DNA from 3 places in the Sporosarcina contaminans genome. Region 2 is predicted to be linked to each of the others. Evidence: riboswitches for the same ligand, from Rfam matches in the RefSeq annotation. Region 2 holds a riboswitch; each other region holds the start of a gene.
What was found. Region 2 has a riboswitch for cobalamin ahead of ACFQ38_RS07200 (ribonucleoside-diphosphate reductase subunit alpha). Riboswitches for the same ligand answer to the same signal wherever they lie in the genome.
Positions count from the first base shown of each region.

Region 1: it holds a riboswitch for cobalamin, as region 2 does, so the genes downstream of both, ACFQ38_RS05950 (ABC transporter substrate-binding protein) here and ACFQ38_RS07200 (ribonucleoside-diphosphate reductase subunit alpha) in region 2, are expected to answer to the same signal.
Region 3: it holds a riboswitch for cobalamin, as region 2 does, so the genes downstream of both, ACFQ38_RS05365 (hypothetical protein) here and ACFQ38_RS07200 (ribonucleoside-diphosphate reductase subunit alpha) in region 2, are expected to answer to the same signal.

Region 1 covers NZ_JBHTLT010000028.1:12,512-22,278, reverse strand. Annotated here, with positions in the region: gene ACFQ38_RS05965 (cobyrinate a,c-diamide synthase) at 1-1,319, opposite strand, end outside; gene ACFQ38_RS05960 (ABC transporter ATP-binding protein) at 1,334-2,704, opposite strand; gene ACFQ38_RS05955 (FecCD family ABC transporter permease) at 2,701-3,771, opposite strand; gene ACFQ38_RS05950 (ABC transporter substrate-binding protein) at 3,734-4,732, opposite strand; cobalamin riboswitch at 4,880-5,081, opposite strand; gene ACFQ38_RS05945 (DUF2207 domain-containing protein) at 5,322-7,004, shown strand; gene ACFQ38_RS05940 (class I SAM-dependent methyltransferase) at 7,072-7,668, shown strand; gene ACFQ38_RS05935 (NUDIX hydrolase) at 7,672-8,115, opposite strand; gene ACFQ38_RS05930 (CHY zinc finger protein) at 8,129-8,452, opposite strand; gene ACFQ38_RS05925 (hypothetical protein) at 8,520-8,801, shown strand; gene ACFQ38_RS05920 (hypothetical protein) at 8,803-9,510, opposite strand; gene ACFQ38_RS05915 (acetyl-CoA hydrolase/transferase family protein) at 9,605-9,767, shown strand, end outside.
Region 2 covers NZ_JBHTLT010000035.1:192-9,958, forward strand. Annotated here, with positions in the region: partial or broken gene ACFQ38_RS07185 (hypothetical protein) at 1-52, shown strand, start outside; gene ACFQ38_RS07190 (erythromycin esterase family protein) at 282-1,532, shown strand; gene ACFQ38_RS07195 (PH domain-containing protein) at 1,616-1,981, opposite strand; cobalamin riboswitch at 2,128-2,308, shown strand; gene ACFQ38_RS07200 (ribonucleoside-diphosphate reductase subunit alpha) at 2,485-4,707, shown strand; gene ACFQ38_RS07205 (flavodoxin) at 4,692-5,141, shown strand; gene ACFQ38_RS07210 (ribonucleotide-diphosphate reductase subunit beta) at 5,087-6,148, shown strand; gene ACFQ38_RS07215 (GNAT family N-acetyltransferase) at 6,415-7,239, shown strand; gene ACFQ38_RS07220 (hypothetical protein) at 7,306-7,707, shown strand; gene ACFQ38_RS07225 (S41 family peptidase) at 7,818-8,513, shown strand; gene ACFQ38_RS07230 (YfiT family bacillithiol transferase) at 8,667-9,176, shown strand; gene ACFQ38_RS07235 (ABC transporter permease) at 9,263-9,767, opposite strand, start outside.
Region 3 covers NZ_JBHTLT010000027.1:773-10,539, forward strand. Annotated here, with positions in the region: gene argS (arginine--tRNA ligase) at 1-1,435, shown strand, start outside; gene ACFQ38_RS05365 (hypothetical protein) at 1,479-2,111, opposite strand; cobalamin riboswitch at 2,265-2,440, opposite strand; gene ACFQ38_RS05370 (methyl-accepting chemotaxis protein) at 2,492-4,594, opposite strand; gene mdh (malate dehydrogenase) at 5,212-6,153, opposite strand; gene ACFQ38_RS05380 (BMC domain-containing protein) at 6,175-6,534, opposite strand; gene ACFQ38_RS05385 (EutN/CcmL family microcompartment protein) at 6,509-6,811, opposite strand; gene ACFQ38_RS05390 (phosphate propanoyltransferase) at 6,827-7,684, opposite strand; gene ACFQ38_RS05395 (BMC domain-containing protein) at 7,746-8,030, opposite strand; gene ACFQ38_RS05400 (aldehyde dehydrogenase family protein) at 8,052-9,515, opposite strand; gene eutL (ethanolamine utilization microcompartment protein EutL) at 9,584-9,767, opposite strand, start outside.

The DNA of each region.
Region 1 (9,767 bases), on a different contig from region 2:
AAGCAAGTTGCAAAGTGGAATTGGACGAATCCTGCAACAAGGTTTTCAGCAGTGTAGCCATCTAATTTCGTGCCGCGCATTCCTTTCGTTGCATAGGCATATTGCTGTACGTCCGATTCGAAAGTGGAATAGTGGTATTCATGTCCTTTTGCTTGTCCTTCAGCAGGGAGCAGGAAATTTTCTTTACAGCCTTTTATATCTCGATAGCCAATTGCTTTTAACGATGAATGCATTGTTACTTTTCCTGGAATAGCTCCAGTCATCTCCACTGTTTCACCGTTCGTCAACGTGATGGATTGCGTTAAGAAACTAAAGCCTCCACCTTCCGCAAATGTTGGCATGCCGCTCATAATTGCTTCTAAGACCGACTGTTTCGCTCGCTCGCTATTGCTTACTGCGAGCACAAATTCTTCCGGCAAACTCCCACCGATGTATAATCCGCTGCAATTTGGTGGGACTGGCTCATCTGCCATTATGGAGAACGGCACGAGTTCAGCACCGCAGGATTTCAGCAGTTCGAAGTTCTCTTCATAATAGGAGCTGAAGGCTATATCTTTTGCGACAGCGATTCGAACAACAGGAACTTCCGAACGGGAAAAGAGCGATTCTTTTCCATGAAAGGAAAGAGGCTCTACTGTTGAAATTTCAAGTAGTTTATCAAGATCAACAGTATTTGAAACCAATTCCCCGAGTCGCTCGAAAAATTGGTCAAGCTCGCCTCGTTCAATTGAAGGAATTAACCCAAGGCTGCGCTCAGGAATTTCTATTTCATTCTCCCGCTTCAAATACCCGATAACCGGAATGCCGCATTCCTGCTCGATGGCGGTTTTCACAATGTTGAAATGGCCTTCACTTCCAACTTTATTGGCAATTACGCCTACAATGTCGGGTTTGGATGACAATGTTTGAAACCCTTTCACGATAGCTGCCGCGCTTCTTGCCATGCTAGCGCAATCCACGACTAACAACACCGGGCTTTTCGTAATAACGCTAATATCTGCTGTGCTTCCAATATCATTTTTCGGGTCTTTCCCATCGAAAAAGCCCATAACACCTTCCATAATTGAAATATCCGCACCGCGGCTCGCATGTGTGAATACATCCAATACCGTTTCCCGTCCTAACATATAGCTGTCCACGTTACGGGAAATCCGACCTGTTACTGCCGTATGATAGGAAGGGTCAATATAGTCTGGACCGCATTTGAATCCTTGCACAGTCAATCCCTTTTTCATCAGGGCAGCCATTATTCCGATGGTTAAAGTCGTTTTTCCAACGCCGCTGTTCGTACCTGCAATTACGAGTCTTCGTTTCGCCATACAACATCCCTCCTTTATTTTCCTACTTTCTGTAGCAGCGTTTCGGTCATTTCGGATAAGATAAGTTGTCCGATCTGTCCGCGGGAAATCGACTCGATCGCTTCACCCGGAAGACTGTGTTGTAGGTTTGCAGCGATGACGAGGCTATCCTGCCTGTCCGTTTCCAACGGAATTCCGGCTCGCTGGAACGCTGCCGCTTTCGCTTCTGTCGCTGCCATGTAAAAATCGAACAATGTCCGATCATCTAATGGTGCATCGATGAACAGAAGAAGGTGGACCGCTTCATCGAATGCTGTAATAAGTAAAATGTCCACGCCATTTAATTGCCGTTCCATAATGAAAGCGTCATTCAGATTTCCGGAGCATATCACGATAGATGCCTGTTCAGGTGGAATGCCATACTTTTCCAACATGGTTTTCAGCTGTTCACGGCTTGTATGGGCAGATGGTTGATTCATAAGGCAAAAGTGTTTAAACCACTGGATGCCACTGCCGATTGCAGCATTGGAAATAGTCCGCAAAGGCTCTGTAAAATGGACGATCAGATGGTCCTCCTTGCGATCTACAAAGAAACTTTCAATAAGGGCAACTGAGGCATCCGTTTCCTCGAACATAGGCGTCATGAGCAGCTGAGGCTTGGCAACAACTGGATGTGCCTGTGTTTTAACATCAACCTCATACACCTTCTTCAGCTGATTTTCCTTTCGCAAGATGTTCACATCTCCCACTTCAAGGAAGTTGCCTTTATGGAGTAGGGCAACTCGGTCTGCATAGAGAGAAGCGACATTCAAATCATGCAGGATGGCGAAAATGGTTAAATCTTTTGATCGCTGCCATTTCTTCAGCATAGTAAGTATTTGGAACGTATGCTTAATATCCAAATGGTTGGTTGGTTCATCCAATAAAAGAACTTCGGGTTGTTGCGCTAGCGCTTTTGCCAACAAAACCCTTTGTTTTTCTCCCCCGCTTAATGTTCTGAACTGAAAACTTCTGAATTGCTCAATGCGTGTCATGTGCATAACGTCCTCGATGACTTGCTTATCTTCCGGAGATAGTCGCTTGAAGAGACCGGTCTGATGGGGATATCGCCCAAGGCTTACGATTTCTTCGACAGTGAAATCAAATGTTACTTGGCTTTCTTGGGCAAGCACAGCCACTTTCCGTGCCTTCTCTAACTTTGTTAGTTGCGACATCGGTTTCCCGTCAATCAAAATGGAGCCGGATGTGATCGGCAGTTGACCGGTAATCAATTTGAAAATTGTCGATTTACCGCTACCGTTCGGTCCTAATAGAGCGAAGAATTCCCCTTTACGGATTTCGAATTGGAGATCACGGATAATTGGCTTTTTCCCATAACCGCCTGTTAGATGTTCGACTGTGATCATCGCTGTTCCCCTCTTCCAATTCGATCTCGGATTAATAGAAATGCAAATACAGGTGCTCCGATTAGAGCGGTAATAACACCGATCGGCAACTCTTTCGGAGCGATCACTGTCCGTGCAAGCAAATCAGCCAAGACAAGAAATGCACCGCCAAGAAGCATGGACAACGGGAGGACATTCCGGTGGTTCGGTCCAGTCATGAGCCGTACTAAGTGGGGGACAACTAATCCGACGAAACCGATCGATCCAGAAACGGCGACTGCCGATCCGGTAAGGAGAGATGCACCAATCAAAATGAGTATTTTACCCCGCTTCACATTGACCCCGATATGATCTGCAGCTTCTTCGCCAAGAGCTAAAGCGTTCAGTTCCCGATAATGGGCTAGTAGGATGATTGCTCCAATCACAAGGAAGGGGATGATCAGCTGCACATGGCTCCAACCACGCATGGCTACGCTTCCGTATAGCCAATAAATGATTTGCGCCATCGCATCTCGATCTCCTAATGCAATCATTAACGAAGTAAGTGCTCCTACGAAAGCGCCGACAATAATCCCGGCAAGGATGATCGTTTCGATCGCCAAGCTTCGACTGCTTAACCTAACTAGGCCGAAGACGATAAATAATGTGAAAAATCCGCTTAGAATAGCGACGATTGGCAATGTATAGCTGCCGAGCCCCCAAATTGTATATTGAAAAAATAGAACTGTTACGGCACCTAAGGCAGAACCTGATGAGACACCGATCGTGTAGGGGTCGGCTAAAGGATTTCTGAGAAGTCCTTGGAATGCGGCACCGGCAAGCGAAAGGGAAGCACCGACAAGGAAGGCCAATAATACGCGGGGAACACGGATGTTCCAAATAATTAGCTCCTCGTTTCTCGGAACCTCTGTCAGCCAACCAAGCCCAAATGTTTTATCTGTCACGACATGAAGAATAGTCGATATCGGAAACTTTACACTGCTGACGAATATGCCAAGAAGGGTTGCACAAAGTACAACCCCGATACTTGCGATATAAAGATAGGTAATTTTATTCCCCAAAAACTTCCGGATAAATAAGTTTCGCAAGCTGCTCGACTCCTTCAATTAGGCGTGGACCTGGACGTGTAACCGTATCACTATCAACGTCAAACACTTGTCCATTTTTTACAGCATTGACTTCCTGCCATCCATCACGGGCCAATACGCCATCTGCAGGATTCTCTACATAGTAGCCATATGTTGTAATGATGACGTCCGGATTAAGGGCCACAATTTCTTCTTCGGTCAATTTCACCCAACCCTCATGTGCTTCCGCGGCGTTTACAGCATGAATGGTTTGAAGCATTTCATGCATGAATGTATTCGTTCCAGTCGTAAAGATATCCGGTTCGGGTGAAACTTCAACCCAAACTTTTTTTGGATTTGTAATCTCTTTTGCTTTTTCTTCAATTGCAGCACGGCGATCTTTCATATCTTGAATAATTTCATCTGCTTTGTCTTCCGTGCCTGTAGCAGTTGCAAGCATTTTCATCGTGTTGTAGGCATCGTCGAATGAAGTGGCGCTGCCTGTAACGACAACTTTAATGCCCGCATCTTCATATTGTTTCAGGATGTTTTCATGGTTATCAAAATGATATTTTGTAGCAAACACGACATCCGGCAAAAGTGTCATGATTAACTCGGCATCCATATCTTGTCCGCCGACTTTCTGTACTTCCAGCGCTTCTTGAGGGTAGTTGCAGTAATCGGATACGCCGATGAGACGATCCCCTACACCAAGGGCGTATAAAATTTCTGTGTTGCTCGTCTGGATCGAGATGAGCGTTTCAGGTTCTTCCTCGATGGTCACTTCACGTCCAGCATCATCGGTAAATGTGACAGGGAAAAGTGCCTCATCTTTATTTGTCTCTTGAGTTTTATCCGTTTCAGTTAATTGACCTTCTTGGCCCGATTGCTTCGCAGGGTTTGCCGATTCTGATCCGCATCCAGCCAAAATGGCCATGGATAAGACAAAGATTAGGCTGAATAGTCCCCAACGTTTCATCATGTTTTGCAAAATTATAGTCCTCCTTTTGTTGGTGAACGTCAAAAAAGCGCTTTTCCTCGGGGGAAAGCGCATGAAAATAAGAACGGCTGTCATCAAATCCAAAAGGACGGCAAAACCGATATTTCAAGCATTCCTATATCCCGAGGAAGCCGATAATCGAAATAGGCAGGTCTCCTGACTTACGGTTCAACGGATGGTCCCTCCTTCCCACGCTATTAGCGCAGTGGATAAATGGGACGTTCCTCGACGATTACAGTGACGGGTTCGTGTTGGATTCTCACCAACTTCCCTCTTAGTCTCAAACAGTTTTATAGCAACGGTTTGAAAAACCTATTTCTACTATTCTTTTTTAACGTTTTAGCTCATGCCAAGTATATAGAAGTGAGAATGGTTTGTAAACTTTATATTGATATAGTATTAATGCGAATAATGTGTTTCTTCTTTAAACGCATCATGAAAACGTAATAAACCGATTTGGAGAAAGGCGGCCGAATAAGGTTTACTTATATACGATAGGATGGGCATTCTTCAAATATGAAACTTTCACTTTGCTTATTCCGTAAAATAAAAGTAAGAAGAGGTGAATGCAATGAGATGGAGTAATTTTATTTCGATATTGGCTTTCATAGTTCTTTTAGTAATTCCGGTTACAGCAAATGCTGTTGAATTCGAAATTTCCGATGTTCAAATTGATGTCTACCTAAAAGAAAATGGACATGTGGATGTCGTTGAAAAGCATACGTATGATTTTGATGGAAAATTTAATGGGATTTCCCGTGAGATTAGCCCGAAAAAAGGATCTTCCATTGATCGTTTTGAAGCCTATGAAAACGGTAAATTATTGAAGGTTGAAAAAAAGGGGCAGCTTTATAAAGTTTATCGATCAGGGAAAAATGAAACTGTACGCTTTGAGCTGCATTATCAAATTGGAAATGGTGTAGAGAAGTATGAAGATGGAGCGCAATTTTATTGGCCATTTTTTGATAAAAGAAATGAAACGGATTACGGTAAACTGAAAATATCTGTGCATCCACCCGCGAAAGCAATGGATGTAGATTATCTTGGGTATGACGCTGCTTATGGAAAGGGCGTCCTTGAAGCAGATGGAGTTGTCGTTTTTGACTTCGGTAAAGTTCCGGACAGTACGAACGGCGATATCCGAGTCATTTATGAGCCTTCTCTATTTTCAAGTATAAATGCAGAAAAGGGAACAATCCGTGATGCGTTGAAGGCGGATAAGGAGAAAATTGAAGAAGATCGGACTGCGTTTCTAACGGCGCAGAAAAGTATGGGGAAAGTCGGTAGCTACTCAATAATAGCTTTTGTTGCCTTTTTATTCGGACTGCTTGTGTACATGGTTATGAAGAGGAAAGATAATCGAGAAATGGTGCACTCGTTAATGGAGGACGGTTTCATTCCGAAAGAAACGTTATCAATGCCGGCGACGATTTATTATACTCACCCTTCTGGGCTTGGACCTGAGGTGATGTCTGCTTCGTTATTGGATTTAATTAGAAAAGGCTATGTGAAACAAGTAACAGACGAGTCTTTTGGACTTCTACATACATCTGGTGTCAATAATCATGAAGCAGCACTAATCGATTTATTGTTTAACGAAGTTGGAGATGGTGAACAATTTACGCTTGAGGATTTGAAGACGTATACGAAAAACGAAGAAAATCATGAATCGTATAGTAATACACTTCATACTTGGAAAACTGCAATTTTACAGGAAGTGAAAGATGCTCAACTATATGAAGAGAAAATTGGGTTACGCTGGTCAGCGGGTTTATTAAGCATTGCGCTTATTCCGGTCATTGTGCAGTTGGGACGCTATGAAGTATATCTCTCTATGGCCATTTTGATTGGACTAGCGCTCGTTGGGCTGTGTATTGCATTCTTTTACAAACCTCGAAATTTGAAAGGTTTACAAATAAAGGAAGAATGGAAACGATTTAGAAAACACTTTGAGCAAGTGAGCGCGGAAGAGTGGGAGAGGTTGCCTGTCGACGATAAATACCGAGCATATATTTATGGAATCGGTGTGAAAGATGGTAAGTTAGAAAAGCTATACAACGAATTTGAACGAGCCGAACAGCGTTCAGATCGTAAAAATGATCATTATTATGCTGCCTATAATCCTATGTTCATGACGCAAACATTTGCAACAGCCAATAACGATGCCTCTCCTTCTTCAAGTGGAAGTTCCACTTCGATTTCATCTGGAGGTGGTGGCGTCGGAGGCGGCGGTGGAGGATCTGGTGCGTTTTAACTTAATCTATAAGAGCGGTGCCGGGCATATGAAGTCCGGTCTATTCCGCTAGGTAGGAGAGTGCAAAATGGAAAGTAACGTTTTTGAACAAATGGCAAAAAAATACGATACAGAAGAAAGAATCGAGTTGTCTAAAGTGATCATCAAGGAAGTAAGATCGGAGCTGAGCGATCGTGCATCAAAATCTTTAATAGACTATGGGAGCGGCACTGGCCTAATTGGGCTTGAAGTTGCGGATTTGGTTGATTCTGTTTTATTGGTTGATTCATCAGAGCAAATGCTAGAGGTTGCGGATGCTAAAATATCCAATAAAGGAATTACGAATGCGAAAGTGCTTTCTTCCGATTTTACAAAAGGGAATCCTGGGCTGAAGGCGGACATCGTTTTACTATCATTAGTTCTTCTTCATATACCGGAGACGAAGAAAATTTTACATGAACTATTCGAAGTATTGAACGATGGGGGCAAGCTAATCATTATTGATTTTGATAAAAACGATAAAATAAGCCACCCGAAAGTCCATAACGGCTTTTTGCATGATGAATTGGAGAAAGTGTTGGCTGAAGTTGGCTTTACTTCAATTGATATTAAAACATTCCATCATGGGAAAAATATTTTTATGAAGAAGGATGCATCGATGTTCATATGCACCTGTATGAAGTGATTCTTAACTCTTATAAAATATGCCTTTTAACAAATTGACAATGCCATTAGGATAAATGCTCTTTTGGCCTGAAAATAGATCTTCCTTATATATCCACTTTGCAGTCGTTACTTTAGTTTGTTCTTTTACTGCAAAGGTTGCATTCTCATAAAGTTTTTTATCTACAAGCTCCACTAAATAGATTTGAGTAATTTCATGTCCAATAATGCCCTCTATTGTAAATATATTTTCGAGACATGCTATATATCGAATAATACGGATTTCGGCACCTATTTCTTCGCGGAATTCTCTTATTAATGTCTCGTCGGACGTCTCGCCAAACTCAATCGTCCCACCGATCGGACGATAATAATAACCATTTCCTTGTGAGTGTTTCCCTATTTTCTCCTCTAAAAGGATATCGTCTTCTTTAATGATGATTCCTAAAGCGGTAGCTCGAGGATGCATGTAGTGACACCTCCTAATTTTCAAAATAAAGCTCCCAATGCAGCCCGCATCCCGGATTGAATTCCGCATGACATGAAGGGCATTTGTACTGGGAGTTTTTATATTCTTCAATCGTCATTTCATGCTTGCATATACCGCACAAGACAGCTTTTTCATTAAACTGATCCTTTGGCCATACTTTATGAGTACCGCAACCAGATTCTTCATGGCATGAATAGCATGGAAAATACATTTTGCAGCAATGAAACTTTATTGCAATAATATCTACCTTTGAGTTGTAATGTTTACATCTAGTTTCTTCGTCTATAATGCTTCCCATCACTTGAAATTCTCTCATTTTCTCCCTCATACTTTCGTGTAATTTATACAAAAACGCACATCCTATTTGAAAAAGGACTGATGTTATGATTACTGAATTTCCCGTTGTCCATACAAATATTTGGGACGCATTTTGGGCTGTTCCTGTTGTATTGATAATTGTGCTATTGGCGAAATGGGTGTTTAAAGTGCCTTCAAGTTGGTTGTCTACCGTTGCGACCGTTACAGCTTTGTTGTTATCTGTTTTTGTAAGTCATCCTCATAATTTAGCGGCAGGAATTTTTATGGGATTCTTTTATGGCGGTGCGGCGATCGGCATTATTTATTCTGTAAAGCAAAGTTATTTGGCGTATCGCACAACGGAATAAATTACTTTAGCGGGCAAAATCCGCATTGCATTAACCCCGGTACGTCTTTTGACAGGCAGCATGTCGTCCGGACTGTCGTGTTCAGCAGTTCGGATGGTTCTTTGCCTTTCAAGTAGGCTGCGAAACGGGAACGGGGGGCGATGCTTTCCCAAGTTCGATCGTCCTTCAGAATTTGAAGGTCTAATTGAGCTTCCTCTGACGTCCCCGGATTGTTAAATAAAACATGATATTGCCAAAGTAAAAAGCCGAAAATATTCTCCCATAATGTTATCGGGGAAACAGCAGCAGTTTTACGGATTTGACGAATAACGCTGTCCGCCATACTTAAAATGCCGCGGATAACAGCAGTCCGATCCTCTTCATCGACAGACTTCCAATCCCCCGTTTCGATAAACGTACTGACGGTGCGATTGCCGTACTCTTCCAATGCACCAAATTTCATCCGTTCCGCAGGTCCATCCCATATTTCATCATACATCGTAAGGTTTGTTAGCTGCATCGCAATCATCATGCCAAACCGCCGCATGAAAAACGATGCCGCAACTGTCAAATTTGGGCTTGAGCTGACAGCTTGAACGAGAAGAAGACAATCCCTATTTTTCTCGTCATATAAAAGCTCTTCAAGTGAAAATAAGGGACGTTGCGGGTTTTTCAAATAGATACTATAATTATTCAATTGCTGAATTTGATCATTCGTTAATTTTGTCATATTTTTATTATACGTATGTTCACACTTTTCAACAAGTTGAGCGAGCGCTCAGTCTATAATATACTGAATAAAAAGAAATAGGGAAGTGTGACGAATGACGAAGCTTTTGCACCCACTTCAATTCATCGATTTGCTTGATAAAGGCTCGGATATTATTATTCCACTTTCAAATGGGGAACCTCATGGGATATTGGATTTGCTTGAAGCCCATTATGAGAAGTTGGATAACGTTAAAGTGCACCAAATGTTGACGCTGC
Region 2 (9,767 bases):
TCTCACTATAGGAAATGGCCAGAAATTCATTCCAAATCATCTCGAATTGTAGCCTTTCGATGACTAATTGCTCGAATCGTTGGTAAACACGCCCGCATCGGTGTTAACGGTCGAAGAAACGGTGGTAAACACGTCCGAATCGGTGGTAATGGCTCAAGAATCGGTGGTAAACGTACGTGAATCGGAGGTAAACATAATCTTCGTTGAAATAGACTTGATTCATCCTTCTCGGTTTCCATACTGCCACCATGGGTATGCTATCGATAGAGGAGGGGATTAGTTTGTCGAAAAGATTAGTGTCTGCCATCCAAGAGTATGCCTTCCCGTTAAATGATCAAGCACTTGAGATAGTTTTGAACACAATTGGGGATGCCCGAATGGTCCTGCTCGGTGAAGCAACGCATGGAACTTCTGAGTTTTACAAAGTTCGCATGGCATTATCCAAACGGCTTATTCAGGAAAAAGGGTTCACTATTATTGCGGTAGAAGGAGATTGGCCGTCCGCCCAAGCGGTCAATCGCTATGTGAAAGGTTTTGATAAAGAAGGAAAATCCGCTCAGCAATTGCTGAAACAATCCTTCAATCGCTGGCCGACTTGGATGTGGGCGAATGAAGAAGTTGCGGTGCTTGTTGAGTGGTTGAAACGTGAAAATGAAGGAAAAGCTGCAGCAAATAAAACAGGATTTTACGGAATCGATATGTATAGCCTATATGAATCAATCGATGAATTGCTTCGATTTCTAAGAGAGAATCCACAGTTTCAAGCGGATTTGGAGTTGGCGAAAAAGGCGTTCTCCTGTTTTGAGCCGTATAACCGGATGCCAGAGCATTATGCGCTGTCGACTGCCCACTTCACGGATGAGTGCATAAGTGAAGTTTCCAGTTTGCTGACAACGATCCGTAGCCATGAGGATCTTTATTCGAATGAGCAGGAGAAGGACTTGAATATGACGATGAATGCATTAGTCGCGAAAAATGCAGAATCATATTATCGGGCGATGATGCAGGACGACGCCATCTCTTGGAATATACGCGATATGCATATGATGGAGGCGATCGACGAGATTTTGAACTACCATGGCGACGATGCAAAAATCATCATTTGGGAGCACAATACTCATCTCGGCGATGCTTCGGAAACTTCGATGGCCGACCATAAAATGATTAATGTCGGGCAGCTCATCCGCGAAAAGTATGGAAGGAAGGACACATTTGCCATCGGCTTCGGAACGTATGAAGGATGCGTCATTGCTGGCGAAGGCTGGGGGGAGCCTCATCAAAAAATGAACGTTCCACCCGCCAAATTCAACTCATGGGAAGGGCAGATGCATGCAGCGAATCCTAAGGATCAAGTTATCTTGTTTACAGAGGAAAACCGTCATTTATTCAATGAATGGATTGGCCATCGCGCTATCGGAGTTGTCTATAACCCGGAGTTTGAAGCGTATGGGAACTATGTATCGTCAAGGGTTGGCAGCCGTTACGACGGGTTTATGTTCATGGATAGGACGAATGCGTTGGAGCCTTTGTAAAAAGTATACAAACTGGATTCAGTGGAATCAAAGCTTTACGGAATCCAGTTTGAGTGTCCTTTTTTATTGGATTGTTGGTGATTTTATAAGATTGCATTTGCGATGATTTTATCTAATTTACGGATATCAACTTTTTTATTCAAATTTAATTTAAGCTTGCCTGCTTTTGTCCATAATTCAATTTCAGCATTCAAATCAATTTTTCCTGCATTTTCACTTGAATACATAATGATTGAGCTGAAAGGTATCGTATAGATTTCAACTTTTTTGCCCGTAAGTCCTTGTTTGTCCGCAATTATAAATCTTTTGTTCGTAACAACTGCAACATCACGAATTGTTTTGTATGCAACTTCGGCAACTTCACCTTCAATAAGTAATTCAGCGATGTCATCTGGAACGGGTACTTCTTCTGTGAATGTCCAAGCTGTAATAGCTGTTAAATCGGCCATTTGCAATTCTCCTTTTTTCTATTTATCATCACATATGAAAGATCAAAAGTATAGAAAAAGCTAAAAAACTTTCAAAATATCTTTTTACCTATTTACGATTAAACCACAACATGTTAGGGTAGTAGATGTACATAAGACACAATATATAGTATTGAACGATGGAATGGTACCGTTATCGGTTTAAAAAGGGAATCCGGAAATCCGGAGCTGTCCCCGCAACTGTAATCGCCGACGACCGTCTTGAAAACCACTGCAATCGTGATTGCGGGAAGGGAGACGGGAGAATGAAGCGTTAGCCAGGAGACCTGCCGTCCGTCGTCAAGCAACACTTTCTTCGGGGGTTGAGAGGTGGAAGCGAGCGGGTTTGCTGTTTTCATTTTTCATGAAAGTGTAAATGAGGGCTTCCCGAATTGTTTCCTACACAACATCTATGCGCGATGACGCTGCCGAAGAGGTGGCATCATCGCTTTTTTGCGTTTCATTTTAGGAGGGAGAATCAAAAGATGACCATTTTTACGAGAAAAACAGCAGTTGAAGAGAGACTGACAGCGCTACAGGAAGAGTTTGGGTACGATAAAATTGCATTATTAGAAAAGGCTAGCGAACGCTATAAAGAGCGTAATCCGGGACACAGTGACTCCGAGTGGACAAAAGCAATGATTTTGGAAGCACTTAGCAATATTGATGAAGTTTCTGGCTATTGGACATTCGTGGCAGCGAGGCTTTATTTGCGGGAAATGTATACACAAATAAAGCAGTTATGTGGACGCGAGCCTTATTCGGATTTTGTTGCACATGTTGAAGATCTTGTTGCAAAGGGTCTTTATGCGCCCGAACTTTTGGAGAAGTATACGCGCGAGGAGCTTTCTGCTATTGGGAAATTGATCGACCCGGAAAGGGACAAGCTATTTACATATATCGGTTTGAAAACTTTAATGGACCGCTATGCAGCAGTTGACTATAACAAGCGTCCTGTTGAATTGCCGCAGGAACGTTGGCTCGTCATTGCGATGACGCTAATGCAAAATGAAACGGACGACCGGAATGTCAAAATTGCGGAAGCTTATTGGGCGATGAGCAATTTATATATGACTGTTGCGACACCGACGCTTGCGAACGCGGGCAAGCCGCATGGCCAGTTGTCGAGCTGCTTCATCGACACGGTTGATGATTCATTGTTAGGTATTTATAACAGCAACACGGATGTTGCGAACTTATCCAAGTATGGTGGTGGCATCGGGGTTTATATGGGAAAAGTACGCTCTCGCGGAGCTGCGATTCGAGGTTTTAAAGGTGCATCGAGCGGTGTTTTACCTTGGATTAAACAATTGAACAATACGGCAGTGAGCGTTGACCAATTGGGGCAAAGACAAGGCGCAGTCGCGGTTTATTTGGATGTGTGGCATCGAGACATTTATACTTTTTTGGATTTGAAATTGAACAACGGAGATGAAAGATTGCGTGCGCATGACATCTTTACAGGCGTCTGCCTTCCTGATTTGTTTATGGAGAAGGTAAAAAGCAGGGGAGACTGGCATTTGTTTGATCCGCATGAAGTGCGCACAGTGATGGGCTATTCTCTTGAAGATTACTATGATGAAAAGCGAGGAAGCGGCTCATTCCGTGAGAAGTATGAGGAATGCGTCAATCATCCGGAATTAACAAAAGAAACCGTTCCCGCGATTGAAATCATGAAGCGTATTATGCGCAGCCAGCTTGAAACGGGTACGCCGTTCATGTTTTATCGCGATGAAGTGAACCGCATGAATCCGAATAAGCATGAAGGAATCGTCTATTCAAGTAACTTATGTTCAGAAATCCTTCAAAACATGAGCGCAACGACGTTTGAATCTGTGAAGCTTGAAGATGATGTCATCGTTACGAAATCGAAAGCGGGAGACTTTGTCGTATGCAATCTCTCCTCTATCAATCTTGGAAAAGCGGTTCCAGCAGGCGTTTTAGAAAGGCTGATTCCAATTCAAGTGCGGATGTTGGACAACGTCATCGAGCTGAATAAAATCCCGGTGCTTCAGGCACAACGGACAAACGGGAATTATCGCGGCATCGGCCTTGGAACATTCGGCTGGCATCACCTTTTGGCAATTTCCAATATCCGATGGGAATCGGAAGAGGCAGTACAATTGGCGGATCAGCTTTATGAAAAGATCGCATATTTGACAATCAAATCCTCAATGGAACTTTCAAAGGAAAAAGGGGCATATCCTTTATTCGAAGGATCCGACTGGCAAACGGGAACATACTTTGAGCGGAGGGGCTATGATTCGATGCAGTGGCGTGAACTGCGAGTCGATGTCGCAACAAACGGTATGCGCAACGGCTACGTAATGGCGGTTGCCCCGAATAGTTCAACATCGGTCATTGCTGGCTCGACTGCTTCGATCGATCCGATTTTCAAGCCGTTCTATCATGAAGAAAAGAAAGATTATAGACTTCCTGTCATTGCCCCGGATTTAGATCATAATACGTACGATGTCTATCGCAGATCCGCGTATGTAGTCGATCAACGCTGGTCCATCAAGCAAAATGCAGCAAGGCAGCGACATATTGATCAGTCGATTTCATTTAATATTTATGTTCCGAATAATATCCGGGCTTCTGTGTTGCTTGACCTCCATTTACAAGCATGGGAATCAAACATGAAAACTTCTTATTACATGCGGTCGACCGCTTCGGATATAGAGGAGTGTGAATGGTGCCATTCTTAATCGCTTATGCATCTTGGAGCGGCAATACAGAGGAAGTGGCGGAAATCATTGAGGAGAAGCTGTTACAAGGGGGAATAGATGTAGTAGTACATCGCATCGGTACGGTCCCTGTCCCGGATGTTCGGCAGTTTGATGCAATGATCATCGGCAGCTTTACTTGGGACCGGGGAGCGACGCCTGACGAAGTGAAAGATTTCGTCGCAGACGTTGGCTACAAACCGGAGCATGTATATGTCTTCGGAACTGGCGATACACAATTTGGCGGAGATGATCTCTTTTGTAATGCGGCAGTCAAATTGGCGTGGTTTTATCATTCTGCCATTGCACCGCTCAAAATCGAGCAAAGTCCGCGCGGTTCACAGGAGCAAACAGTCATTGAATGGTCGAAAGGAGTAGTGCAACATTGGAAACACTTACACGCGTTAAAGTGCTGAATCCAGCACATCCAAACAAATCAACGGCAATTTTCGGAGGAAAGGCAAGCGGCATTTTAAACTGGAATGACTTGGCGCATCCGCATTTCTATACACTGCGCCAGCGCATCCGTGCACTTTTCTGGACGGCAAATGAAGTGGATATGACACAAGATGTTAAGCAATTCCCGAATTTATCGAAAGGCGAACAAGAAGCGTTTCTGAAAATCATTGGTTTGCTTGCAACGTTGGACGGTCCGCAAACCGTTATTGCGATGAAAATTGCAGACTTTGCAACGGATCCATCCGTCAAATCGATTATGGCGACAATCGCCGACCAGGAGAGCGAGCATAACCATAGTTATGCATACGTCTTATCGTCGGTCACGACGTTGGACAAGCAGACAGCTTCTTTTGAAATGGGACGTACCGATGAAGTGCTTATGAAACGGAATGAGCGGATTGTGGATATTTACAACGAATTTGCAGAAAATCCAACGATTGAAACAGTGCTGAAGGCAATGATCTACACAACATTGTTGGAAGGACTCTTTTTCTACAGCGGATTCGCTTTCTTTTATAATTTGGCACGCCATCAGAAAATGGTTGGAACGTCTACGATGATTTCTTATATTAACCGTGACGAGCTCCAGCATGGCAAGGCAATTAGTGACATTTTCCGTGCCGCACTATCTGAAAATCCGGAGTACAACACCGAACAGTTCACAGAGTGGATTTACGATCAATTCCGTCATTCTGTCGATCAGGAGATCATCTGGAGCCGCTATGTATTGAAAGACATCGAAGGCATCGATCTCGATGAAATGGCGGGTTACGTGAAATACCGCGCCAACAAAATGCTTCGCATGTTGGGATTAAGCGAAATCTACCCGGAATTCACGGACAATCCGATGAAATGGATCCGCGCCTACGTCGATAATTTTGATGACACGAAAACGGATTTCTTTGAACAGACGTCAAGACAATACGTGAAGACGAGCGATTTGAATGGGTTTGATGATTTGTAAGGCGTTCCGTTTTCAGTGCGAGAAAAGTAAGAACTCATAAAATAAATAGCATTGGGATACAATTCGGAATGAATTTGTATCCTTTTTGCGTTGCCATTCATTCAATTGACATAGAACTCTATTGTCACAATACTTTATAGACAGTTAAGTAAAATTGAACAATTCAGTGTATAATTATTTTAGTGTCTCATATATAGTTATACGAGCTACAGGGTTGGTAGAAATAGCATTGGCAAATAAGAAATAAAAGAGGAGGGAGACGTACTATGATCATAGAATTGGATAAAGCCGAATATCGCAAATGCAGAAAAATATTACACGAACAAGGGCAATTAGAAGCGTTAGCAGTTGTTGAAAATATAAATCCGGGCCGTATTTTTGTGGATGATGGCAACAATCCTGCATCAGGACTGATATGGTTAGGGAATAATGATGGATTCATATTTTTTGGAAGTGAACAAAACGAGAGTTTCACTAGCGAAATAAATGGATTTATTGACAATACAATTAGACCGGAAGCTAAAAAAGTCCAATTGAAATGGTTTGAAGCAATGGGTAATCATGAAAAATGGGGTCCTGTCATAGAGGCAATATTTGAGCATCGTAAGTTGGGAAGTTGGAATCAAAAGGTTTATACACTACACCTGGAAGATTATCGAGAACAATCCGTACCCATTACAGAGTTCGGATATGAAGTGTTGCAGATCGAGGAAGAGCTTTTTACTGATGAATCCATAAAAAATATTGACTTTTTGCAATCAAAAATAGTAGAGTTTTGGCCCTCAGTTGAAGCTTTCTTTAGAAGTGGAAAAGGGTACTGTATCATTCATCAAAATGAAGTCGTAAGTGTTTGTTTTTCAGGTTTTGTCGCTGGCAATGTTCATGGCATTCATATTGAAACCGTAAAGGCTCATCAAGGGAAAAAACTAGCCCAAAGGATCGCCCATCGTTTCGTCAAAGATTGTCTGGAGAACAAGATCATTCCCTATTGGGATTGCATGGAAATGAACAAACCTTCTGTTGCTGTCGCAGAAAGCTTAGGGTTTAAAAATGTGTTTAACTATGTTGGATATGAGTTTCCATTGGAGTGATTGTTCATTTACAGTTTTATTGTGCTATAAATAAAACTATGTATAAGGCTTTGATGGTGATAATGATTGAAAAAATTATTAATATTAATGTTATTTCTGTTACTGGTTGGTTGTTCCAATCAAAGTAATCATTTGAATGTGAAGGAATTGAAAGAGGATCTAAATTATCTGAATGAAAAACTTAATGAAATTCATCCGGATATAGAGAAAATTGAATATGTCTCAAAAAAAGTAGATGAATATAGAAGTTCACTAACAGAAGAAGTATCCGAAAATTATTTTAAGGTGAAGATAATGGAGATACTCGCAATACTTGGGGATTCCCATACGGGTGTGTTAATAGATGAGAAAACGACTAAATTACCGATTCAACTTTTGAATTTGGATTCGGAAATTATTATTATCAGTAGTAGCAGTCAAGTGGCAAAAAAAGGGATAAGGTCCTTCAAATATCAGGGAAAAATATAAACGTAGTAATAAATGAGCTAAGAAAATATATATCTTATGATAATGAAGCTTGGTTTCAGCACCAGATTAATTTTCTGACCCTGGATTTTTTGCTGGAGTCGCTGGGCCTTTTGGAACAAAACAAAATCATTTTAACAGTAGAAAGAGATGGTGAAATAATAGAATATGAAATAGGCTTTGATAAAATTGAGAAAGACAAAGAGGGACCTCCCTATAACTGGGAAATAAAAATGCAAAACAGTATTAAAATAGGATATTTTAAACTAGTTGATTCAATATATAATCAACATTATGAATCGACAATTGATCAATTTTTTGACTCCGTGGATAAAAACAATATAGAAAGTATTTTAATTGATTTAAGGTTTAATAGCGGTGGGGATTCAAGAGTTATAAATTCTTTTTTGAAACACTTAAATGTTGATTCCTACAGACTTTACAACGATTCATCTGTAAGGCAACATAACGGTGATTATTCAAAAGATATTTATATTCTTACGGATTCGGGAACTTTTAGTTCTGGTGCAATGTTTGCAACTATTATGAAAGATAATGGTTTGGGTAAAATTATAGGGGGACCAGTGGGTCAAAACCCTACACATTTTGGCGATCCATTACTGATTGAATTGCCGAATTCAAATATAAAGATTGCAATCTCCCAAACAAAATTTATAAGACCAGCCACTAAGGATGAAAAGAATACTTTACTAATTGATATGCCTATATCGAAAACAGCAGAAGAGCTTTTAAATGAAGAGGATCGGCAATTGGAAAGGGCACTTGATTCAATTGTTAATCAGAACTAAATCACTTATGTTGAATCGAAATGTTTTTTATAGATACTGCTTCTATTTTGAACAGTAAAGGAAGGGCATCTTGGTTACGTTTGGAAATGGTGAAAATTAATGAATAGGAAGAAGAGGGAATGACCTATTTAATTATGAAAAGGGGGATTTAAAATGGATGTGCAATTTCCGATTGGGAAATTACAAGTTCCTGAAAAAGTAAATTTCGAAGATGTTCAAAAATGGTTAAAGGAAATCGAAACCTATACGGACCGATTGCGAGACACTGTTGACTCATTAAACGATGAGGAATTAAGCAAAACTTATCGTGATGGCAGCTGGACAGTTCGTCAACTTGTTCATCATATTGCGGATTCCCAGTTAAATATGTATCAACGTTTGAAGTTGGCTTTAACTGATGAAAATCCCGTAGTGCCCGCCTTTGATCAAGACAAATGGGCTGTCCAGCCGGATACCAACTTGCCTGTAGAAAGTTCGATTAAAATGTTGGAAGGAATCAACGAGCGCGTCGTATCTTTAGGTCATCACTTAACCGAGAATCAATTGGAGCGGATTTTCACTCATCAAGAAAACGGTGAAATCGCAGTTGCAACAAAAATTGCAAAGCTTTGTTGGCACGAAGAGCATCATTTGGCCCATATAAAAATCGCATTATCCAAATGACATCATATGTATCTAATAGGCAGCAAAACCGCTCGGAATAGGAGCGGTTTTGTTTGTTATATAGCATTTCAATAATCCCTCTTCACTTAATCTACCATTCTCCTCCGATAAATAGCGATCGTCAAAACTGCAAATACAACAACCCAGGCAAGAATAACAACCAGATTCGATAAGACATCACCGAATCCTGCACCTGTTTCCACAGCGGTGGCAATTTCGATTAGCTGAGCGTTCGGCATATAGTTAGCCGCCTTTAATACAGGATATTTGTCGGCAAATACAGCGATGAATGAACCGAATGTGAATATGCCGATGACGGGCAATACATAGACGGATGCTTCCATTACTGATTTTGCGAAAAGGCCAACTAATGTGCCTAAAGCAATGTAGAAAAGAGCGGAAATGATGAACGATAGAGTAATAACAAAAATGTTTTGCGGATAGTAATCGCTAAGGAATGCGCTGACTACGATAACGACCATCGTTAGAATGAATGATAGCAAACTTTTGCCGCTCAATATTTCAGCAGTGTTGGCAGGTGATAGCATAAGGCCACGCAACGTATTCTTTTCCTTTTCTTCAGCAATTAAG
Region 3 (9,767 bases), on a different contig from region 2:
TCTCAATCGTTCATCCATCGCCCAAAACTTGCTGGACACGATTGGAGAGCAGAAAGCTTCCTATGGTTCTTTGAATGAAGGCAACGGTGCCAATGTACCGATCGATATGTCTTCTCCTAACATTGCAAAGCCTTTTTCCATGGGGCATCTCCGATCGACTGTTATTGGCAACTCCATTGCTTTGCTGCTCGAAAAGATCGGCTATCGTCCGATTAAAATCAATCATATCGGCGACTGGGGAACTCAGTTCGGAAAACTGCTCACTGCCTACCGCAAATGGGGAAATGAAGTCGAAGTCCGCCAAGCGCCTATTAAGACACTATTGCAGCTTTACATCCGTTTCCATGAAGAAGCGGAAGAAGATCCTACCCTCAATGATGAAGGAAGAGCTGCGTTCAAAGCACTTGAAGAAGGAGACGAAGATGCACTTTCGCTTTGGGAATGGTTTAAAACGGAATCATTAAAGGAATTTCAACGCATATATGATTTGCTCGGAGTTTCTTTCGACTCAACTAACGGAGAAGCTTATTACAACGACAAAATGGAGCCTGTCGTTGAAGAGCTATCCGCTAAAGGATTGTTAGTAGAGTCCGATGGAGCATTAGTCGTGGAGCTGTCGGAAGGGATGCCGCCAAGTTTAATCAAAAAATCAGATGGCGCTACTCTCTATGCAACTCGCGATTTAGCCGCTGCATTGGAACGGAAAAAAGTGTATGATTTCACGAAAGCGATTTACGTAGTAGGAAATGAACAAAGCCTTCATTTCACCCAATTAAAGCAAGTGTTGCAAAAGATGGGCTATGACTGGGCAAATACGATTCACCATGTCTCATTCGGCTTCATATTGAAGGACGGAAAAAAGATGTCTACCCGGAAAGGAAAGATCGTTCTGTTAGAAGAAGTTCTGTCGGAAGCAATTTCGCTTGCTGAGCATACAATTGCTGAAAAAAATCCTACACTGTTCAATAAAAACGAAGTTGCACAAGCAGTTGGCGTCGGCGCAATTATTTTTAGCGATTTGAAACAGCATCGCAAGCATGACATCGAATTCAACTTAAGCAGCATGCTTCAAACCGAAGGAGAAACCGGACCTTACATTCAATATACGCATGCAAGGGCAAATTCCATTTTGCGCAAGGCTGGTATTACCGGACCGTTTACAGTTGAACAAGTGAATGACTATGAATGGGCGATTTTCAAGCTACTATATGCTTTTCCGTCTGTCGTGAAACGGGCAGCAGAAGATTTGGATCCTTCCATCGTAGCTAAATATGCAATTGACCTTTCACAATCATTCAATTCATTTTACGGAAACGTCCATATCCTTTCCGACTTGCCGTTAAAAAATTATAGAATCGCACTTGTTCAAAGCGTTGCTACTGTCCTACAGGAATCATTACGCCTTTTAGGGATGAAAGCACCAAAAGAGATGTAATTCATTATAGGGAATAGAACTTGATTTTACCCACGGTGGCGTATTAAGTTCTTTCCCAGCTGCATTTTGTCATTTGAATGCCTAATCTCCAAGCATTCAAATGATCACGCAGCAAGTCTTCCTCTCGCAGCGATATTCGGCGTGGCAATATTCGTTGTTTGAAACTTCCATTCAACCAATGCTGCTCCGGAAAACGCAAAGTCTCCTTGCATTGATTTCCACATAATCGATTCGCGCTGTCCCGATAAAAGAATGCTGGCCCACCTGAAGCTATTTGGCATTGCAAAAGATGTTTCATAAGGCTGACGGCAGATACTTCAACTTTTCGGATTATAGGGTGCTGTACGCAGGCATCATACTTCTCGTGAAATGCACCGATTTCTTTTTCATCATAAACATCTGGTAACGAAAACCCCATAACCTCCTTAATCTGTCTTAAATCAAATATAAAAAATGATCCATCCGCTTCCACTTGCCGCATAAACAAGTCAGGAATGCAGACCCCTTTCAACGGCAACTCATTCGATAGAAAGGCGAAAACATCAAGATGGAAAATGTCTATATAAAGCCGACTGAAATTACTATTCATTGCCATCATCGCCTTTTGCAATGGAGCCTCTCCAACATACTCCATATAGAGCATTGAACTGAATTCTTCCGCGGTGTGCAGTCTCATCACATTGTCTCCTCCCACTAAAAAGCGATCTGTTCCACCAATCGGGTGGAGCAGATCGCTCATATTGTTCGTAGGAAACTAAACGGAATCGGCCGAAAAAATGCCATGCCGAAAAATCCGTTCGCTCCCCCCTCTCAACCCCCGAAGAAAGTGTCGCTTCAACGATAGACGGCAGGTCTCCTGGCTTTCGCTTCATCCTTCCTCCCTGCCTTCCCGTCTTTTGACAGTGGCATTTAGGGGGAAGTCGGCGATTACAGTTGCGGGGACAGCTCCGGATTTCCGGATTCCCTATTAAACCGATTTCGGTACCGCTCTATCGTTCATATTCGTATTCTTTTACTTCATTTTACCATCAATTGACCGCAATGCAATCCTATAACTTAAGATAGTTGGAAACGACCTACGATTTCGCGCAATTCACCTGCGATTTGTTTCATTCGATTTGTAGATTCTGCAACACGTTCAAGCTCGCTTTGCTGTGTTGCGGAAGATGCGCTCACTTGCTCTGCGGAAGCCGCAGTCTCTTCAGATACTGCAGACACACTTTGAATCGAAAGAAGTGCTTGATCGCGATGTGATAGCATTTCAGCAAGCTCTGACGAAAACTCTGCAATTGCTTCACTCATTCGCTCCGTCAATTCAGCATTGCGTGCAAAGGAAGCTTCCGTGCTTGAGACCGATTCGTTTTGACCTTCCATCAATGCTAAGTTAGAAGCAACGACTTGTACAGTTTGTTGAGATTCTTCTAAAATTTCCTGTACAGTTTTTTGAATCACTTCAGTTTCTATTCTCGACTGCTCCGCCAATTTGCGAACTTCCTCGGCAACAACCGCAAACCCTTTCCCATGCTCACCGGCACGCGCCGCTTCAATGCTTGCATTCAGCGCCAACAAATTCGTCTGTGCAGTAATATCGTGGATGGAAGCAATGACTTGATCGATTGAACTAATTTTCGATGCCAATGCATCCATTTGCTGACGAACTTTTTCATTCATTTCATTCATCGAACTATTATGTTCACGCAAATTCTCTACTTCAGACATACCCGTTTCAGTTGAAGCAACCGTTTGATTCGAAAGCTCTTTCATATTTTCTGAAAGAGTGGATAATGCATTGATCTGCTCAGCTAAATCGGCCATTCTACGCCCAGTCTCTTCCGTATCCTCAGACTGCTTCGAAGCACCTTGTGCGATTTCGTTCGTCGCCAATGAAACCTCTTCACTGGAAGCGACAACTTCTTCAAACGCTTGATGTACCCTTGTCGTGGAATCATTCAATTCGATCGATGACTCACGAACTGCATGAATCGCCTCGTTCGTTTGGCGCAGCATATTATTATACGCAAGTGTGACAGCACCGATTTCATCATTGCCTACCTTGCTTTCATCGACATAATGTGTCATATCCCCTGCAGCCGCTTGTTCAATCGATGTTTGCAGCATTGAGAGTGGTCTCATCTGTTTGAAAATATACCAAGCCGTTACAGCCGCCATTAAAATTACCATTACAATACCAAAAATCACTGTCATGAGAAGGACATAATTAAAGGTTTCCATTATTTTCGACTTTTTAATAGATGTTTGCACTGTCCACGTTTCATCGATTCCTTCTAACATGATCGGTGCAAGAACATTAAACGCCATTTCGTCCAAGTTATCCGATTCGGCATATAACGAACCTACTTGCCCTTCGTCAAGCTTCGATTTCATTGCATCCCAGTCCAATAGACTACGCAAATCCGTGCCATTCAAATCCTCTGTTAAACTATTCGCTGTTATTTCACCATTATCCGTCAAGATAGTAGCGTAACCGCCTTCCGGTGCAATGGATGAGACTAAGTCAGTTAAGAATTCAACCGACAAATCTGTCGTCAATACACCGAAAAACTGACCATTCTTATCAATTAACGGTACTGAAATCGTCGTCATCGATATCGTCTGACCGCCTGCATCATACGAATACGGCTCAGTCAGCACAGCTCGTTTTGAGCTTTTAGGCACTTGATACCAGTCACCGTCTCCTTCCGTCTCATATCCTCTTACTGCTTCTATTGTAATTCCATCGCCATCTTTGTATAAGTAAGGAATGAAACGGTCTTCATCATCAAATAACCCTTTATCGGCATCATCGTCAATTGGAATGGAACCCTTTTCCAAAATCGCTGCCACACCCATTGCATCTTCATTCGATGCGAGATTGTTTTCTATGACATCTAAAACTTCTTCAGTTGTCAATTTTCCATCGGCTTGCAGTGTTTCAAAAATACGCTTCGTAGTATTCAAAATTTGATTCGTTTGACTAAATCTATTACTTATTTCTTTCGCATAAAAATTAGTATTTTCAATTGCAAATTCTTCAGCGTCATTTGAGCTCTCCTTATGAATAATAGAGCTTGTCGTAAATGTATAGGCGATAAAAAGGATCAAAAATAGACCGATAATCAGCCCCGACAATTTCCAAGCAATACTTCTCTGTTTCTTCAATTCAGTATCCTCCTACAAAACAATTCTAATCATCACAAAATCAATGCAACATAGAAATGAATGGATCTAAATCCGACTTTTACACGACGTACGAGCAGCATGCTCTTATCGAAATGCCCTATTTTACACATCAGAGCTTTTATACGTCGATCGTCTCAATGATATGTGCGCTTCAACTCTACTCACTTCCACAAATTCATAAAGGGAATTATGAGCGCAGAAAACTGCTTAAAAACGCATAATGCATCATAGAAACGCATACTACGTAAAAATTGCGCATAACTACTTCTGACACGCGCGGAAAGCAATGCAAAATCAGATACTTCTTAACTCAAAGGCGCGTGACTGTTAGTTAAGAAAAATTACCGTCATCCTACGGCATATGTACCTAAAAACAGCGAGATAAATTGCTTCAATTATCACCTTTCCTTATCCTCATTTCTTCATAAAAAATCAACAATAAAAAACTATTAATCTACTGAGAATTATACCATTTTCATAACCGAAAACATAGCTAAATACCTAAGATAATGCTATTTATAGTATTTAAGTCCTCTCAATTTTTTCGACATGCAAAAAAGCATCCCATTCACCTTTCAAGGGATGCTTTTCAAATATTATCGATTACAAATATCGATCACTAACTGTACAGATTGCGCTGACTTATCAAGCGCCTTTTTCTCTTCTTCCAATAATGGCAATTCAATCACGCTTTCAATGCCATTGCCGCCTAAAATGGTAGGCACGCCTAAATAAATATCGTGATAGCCATATTCACCTTCCAAATAAGCAATGGATGGCAAAATGCGCTTCTTGTCTTTAATGATTGCTTCAGCCATTTCAACAAGCGAAGCTGCAGGGGCGTAATACGCACTGCCGTTGCCCAATAGGGAAACGATTTCTCCCCCGCCTTTTCTCGTCCGATCGACAATTGCCTGCAAACGATCCGCAGGAATAATCTTTTCAAGCGGAATGCCTCCCGCATATGAATAGCGGACAAGCGGCACCATATCGTCTCCATGACCGCCTAAAACGAACCCAGAAATGTCTTCAACAGAGATATTCAATTCTTCCGCCACGAATGTATTAAAACGAGCTGTATCCAGTACGCCAGATTGGCCAATTACACGATTTTTAGGGAAGCCGGTTGTTTTATAGCAAACGTATGTCATCGCGTCTACCGGATTACTTAAAATAAGTACCGTGCTATCTGGAGCATAACGCTTAATTTGCTCAGATACAGCACGCATGATTTTCGCGTTTGTCGCTACTAAGTCATCCCTGCTCATACCTGGCTTTCTTGCAATTCCAGCTGTCACAATCACCATATCTGCGTCTTGAATATCTTCATAGTTGGAAGTACCAATGATTTTCGCATCAAAGTTTTGTACGGGGCCAGTTTGAAGAAGATCCAGAGCCTTCCCCTTTGTAGGGTTGACCAAATCAGGAATATCTACTAACACGACATCGCCCAACTCTTTTTGCGCAAGCATCAATGCAACTGTCGCACCAGTGTATCCTGCCCCGACAACAGCAATTTTATGTCTGCGAAAAGCCATATCCACTCATCCTTTCCGCGATTATGATTTCTTCGTTGTTTTCGGTTTTGAAGCTTTCTCAGGTTCCGCCAATTTTTCTTGCTTCTCGGCAGATTGCTGTTCAACCTTCTCATTAGGCTTCACCATTCCATAGACGGACTCATCCGGTCTTGGAATAACATGAGCGCCCAACAATTCGCCGACTCTTGCCGCAGCATCCTTGCCTGCATCTACTGCCGCTTGAACAGCACCAACATCGCCTTGCACGATAACTGTCACAATGCCGCCATCAACTTTCTCTTGGCTGACCAATGAAACATTGGATGCCTTAATCATCGCATCTGCCGCTTCAATGGAGCCGATCAAACCTTTCGTCTCAATCATCCCGATCGCTTGACTCATCGTAATCGCCCCTTTCCACTTCAGTCGAATCAATGATTCCTATGATGACCGCATCAATAGGAATCGGATTATCTTTCATAATGTAACGCGAAGAGCCTCCGCTCGTAACAAGGACATCATCACCTATGCCCGCACCAATCCGGTCTGCCGCGACAAACTGCGTCTGGTTCGGCTTTCCGAAAGCATCCAAAGGCTGAACGATTAATAACTTCAATCCTTGCAAGCCATCTTCTTTACGCGTAGCCCAAACATTACCAATCACTCTTCCCATTCGCATGCGTCATCACACCTTTTACTTAATGGAAATCACTTTTCCGATCTCTCTTGCTGTATCTTTTGCAAGTGCCGTCACAATCGTTCCTTTATCGACAACGATTTCATCTTCTTGAATGGCACGAATGTCTTCATTTGAAAGCAATTTCTTTTTGAAATAAAACGCTTTTTTCTCTGGTGGCACCTGAACTTCATTATGCGTAGCAACTACGTCATTTGAACGCTCAACACCCGGCTTTCTTAGCTTGCCGATTGTTCCTTGCGTAATAAACCCTGCATTTGCTTCGTCCGTATCTATATGCATTTCCAGTCGATAGCGCTCAGAGACTCGAATTTTCACTTGATTAAACGAGATTGGACGAATCCCTTCGACATCTATCGTAACAAAATCGCCGTCCCGCACGCCTAACCGGTCTGCGTCTTTCGGTTCCATATGAATATGGGATTGGGCGACAATTAGCCCTTCATCCAAATAAAGGCTGCCTTTCGGCCCGATCAACGTAATGCCTGCAGATCTCGCAATATTCCCGGATTCGCGAAGCGGTGGCTTGACGCCTAATTTCATAGCATCAGTCCAGCTCACTTCCACTTGGGACAATGAACGGGCAGGGCCAAGGATCCGCACTTTTTCGATGCTTCCCCTTGGACCCGCAATGACAACTGTTTCATTTGCAGCGAATTGACCCGGTTGAGACAAATCGGATCGTTTCGTCAGCTCATATCCTTTTCCAAACAGAACTTCAATATGCTCCGGTTTTAAATGCACATGGCGAGCGGAAACAGCAATTGGAATTTCATTGTTCGACAGTTTTGGCTCTTGCTTTTGAAGCTGGTCCATCACTTCTCCAACGATTCTTTCAATCAACTGCTGATCCATATTCATCCGCCTTTCAATAGCCGCCGATCATTGACGGCATTATCGTATCCGATTCTATTAATCAGTTTTCTTTAGGCAAGATCATTTCTAATTCGTTATGCGGTCTTGGGATTACGTGTACTGATAGCAATTCCCCAACACGTTGTGCAGCTGCTGCACCTGCATCTGTCGCTGCTTTAACTGCGCCTACATCACCGCGAACTAATACAGTTACGATACCGCCACCGACATGCACTTTTCCGACTAAGTTAACGCTTGCTGCTTTCACCATTGCGTCTGCTGCTTCGATCGAACCGATAAGACCTTTCGTTTCTACCATTCCTAATGCTGTACCTTCTCTATTCATGTTTGTTTCCTCCTAATAGGTTTATTTAGATAATTGTTTAACAATCTCACTCACTAAGTTTTTGACCATTTCAGGGTCGATTGAATCTTTTGTATCCACTTGGCCCATTACATGAGAAACGACTTGATCTTCTACAGATGCAGAAGTTTCTGTATGTCTTGGCAACTGGACATCTTTAATGCCATACGCCATGCGTTTCGTGTTCATTAGATGTCTTGCTGTAACGTTGTCCGAAACAATATTGCCACCGAACGAACCGCAGCCCAATGTAAGCGACGGCATAAGGCCTGTCGTTCCGCCAACTGCACCGACAGAAGACATCGTATTGACTAAAATTCTTGAAACCGGCATTTCAAGTGCGAATTCACGTGCAATCGAGTCCGTTTCTGTATGAATGGACAAGGAATGCCCTTTTCCTCCGTTTTCCAATAAACCGTGGCAAAGCTCCTTCGCATGCGCCAAGTCTTCCGCTACGTAAAGAGCGAAGACCGGTGATAGCTTCTCAAGAGAGAATGGCACGTCTTTACCGATTTTCGTTTCCATCCCGACGATAATGCGTGTATTTTCTGGAATGGAGATGCCAGCCATTTTCGCTATCGTTTGCGGGCTTCGGCCAACAATTTTCGGATTCACTTTTCCTGGAGCTGGGGAAACAACTTTTTCCATAATTGCTTTTTCTTCGTCAGACAGTATATACGCACCATTTTTCTTCAACTCGCGTTTTACTAAGTCCAAGACATGTTTGTCAACAACCATCGCTTGTTCAGTTGCACAAATTGTTCCGTAGTCAAAGGACTTACTGTTGACGATATCTTCCACAGCTTTGTCGATCTTAGCAGAGCGTTCAATGTAAACCGGGACATTTCCAGGTCCAACCCCATAAGCAGGTTTTCCTGAGCTGTATGCCGCTTTTACTAAAGCGCCTCCGCCTGTCGCCAAAATTAAGTTAATATCTTTATGCTTCATCAATTGCTGCGTAGCTTCCATAGAGGACATTGTCAAACATTGAATTAGACCTTCCGGAGCTCCTGCCGCAACTGCTGCTGCATCACAAACTTTCAATGCTTCATGCGTGCAGTTCACCGCGTATGGATGCGGGCTGACAACAATTGCATTTCTTGTTTTCAATGAAATCAACGTTTTGAAAAAAGCAGTAGACGTCGGGTTTGTTGTTGGGATAATCGCTGCCACGACACCGAATGGTGCAGCAATTTCTACCACTTTATTAATTTTGTCTTCACTAATGACACCGACAGTTTTCAAGTCTTTAATGCTTTCATAAACATCTCTTGAACCGACTTCGTTTTTAATTTTCTTATGGGCTGCAACACCCATTCCTGTTTCCGCTACAGCTAATTCACCAAGTCGAGCGGATTCCTTAAATGCTGCGTCTGCGACGGCTTTAACGATTTTATCCACTTGTTCTTGAGAATAACTCATGAATTTCTGCTGAGCTTCTTTTGCAGTTTTTACTGCTGTGCGCATTTCTTGCAGTGCCAATAAATCAGCATCGATTGCTTGTACCAAATCGATCACTCCTTCCTTCGCTCTGGTCAGTAACTGATCGGGTTCCTGGCCATGTTCATAACAGCTTCCCTAAAAGCGTCTGTCGCCGCTTGGCAAGAAGACTGGCTGCCCGTCAGCAGTCCGCCGCCAAAGTTCGTTTCAGACGGTGGGGAAAAGAATTCACACAATGTTACATCTGCCGCTTTCATGGCGGCATCTATGCCGACAATC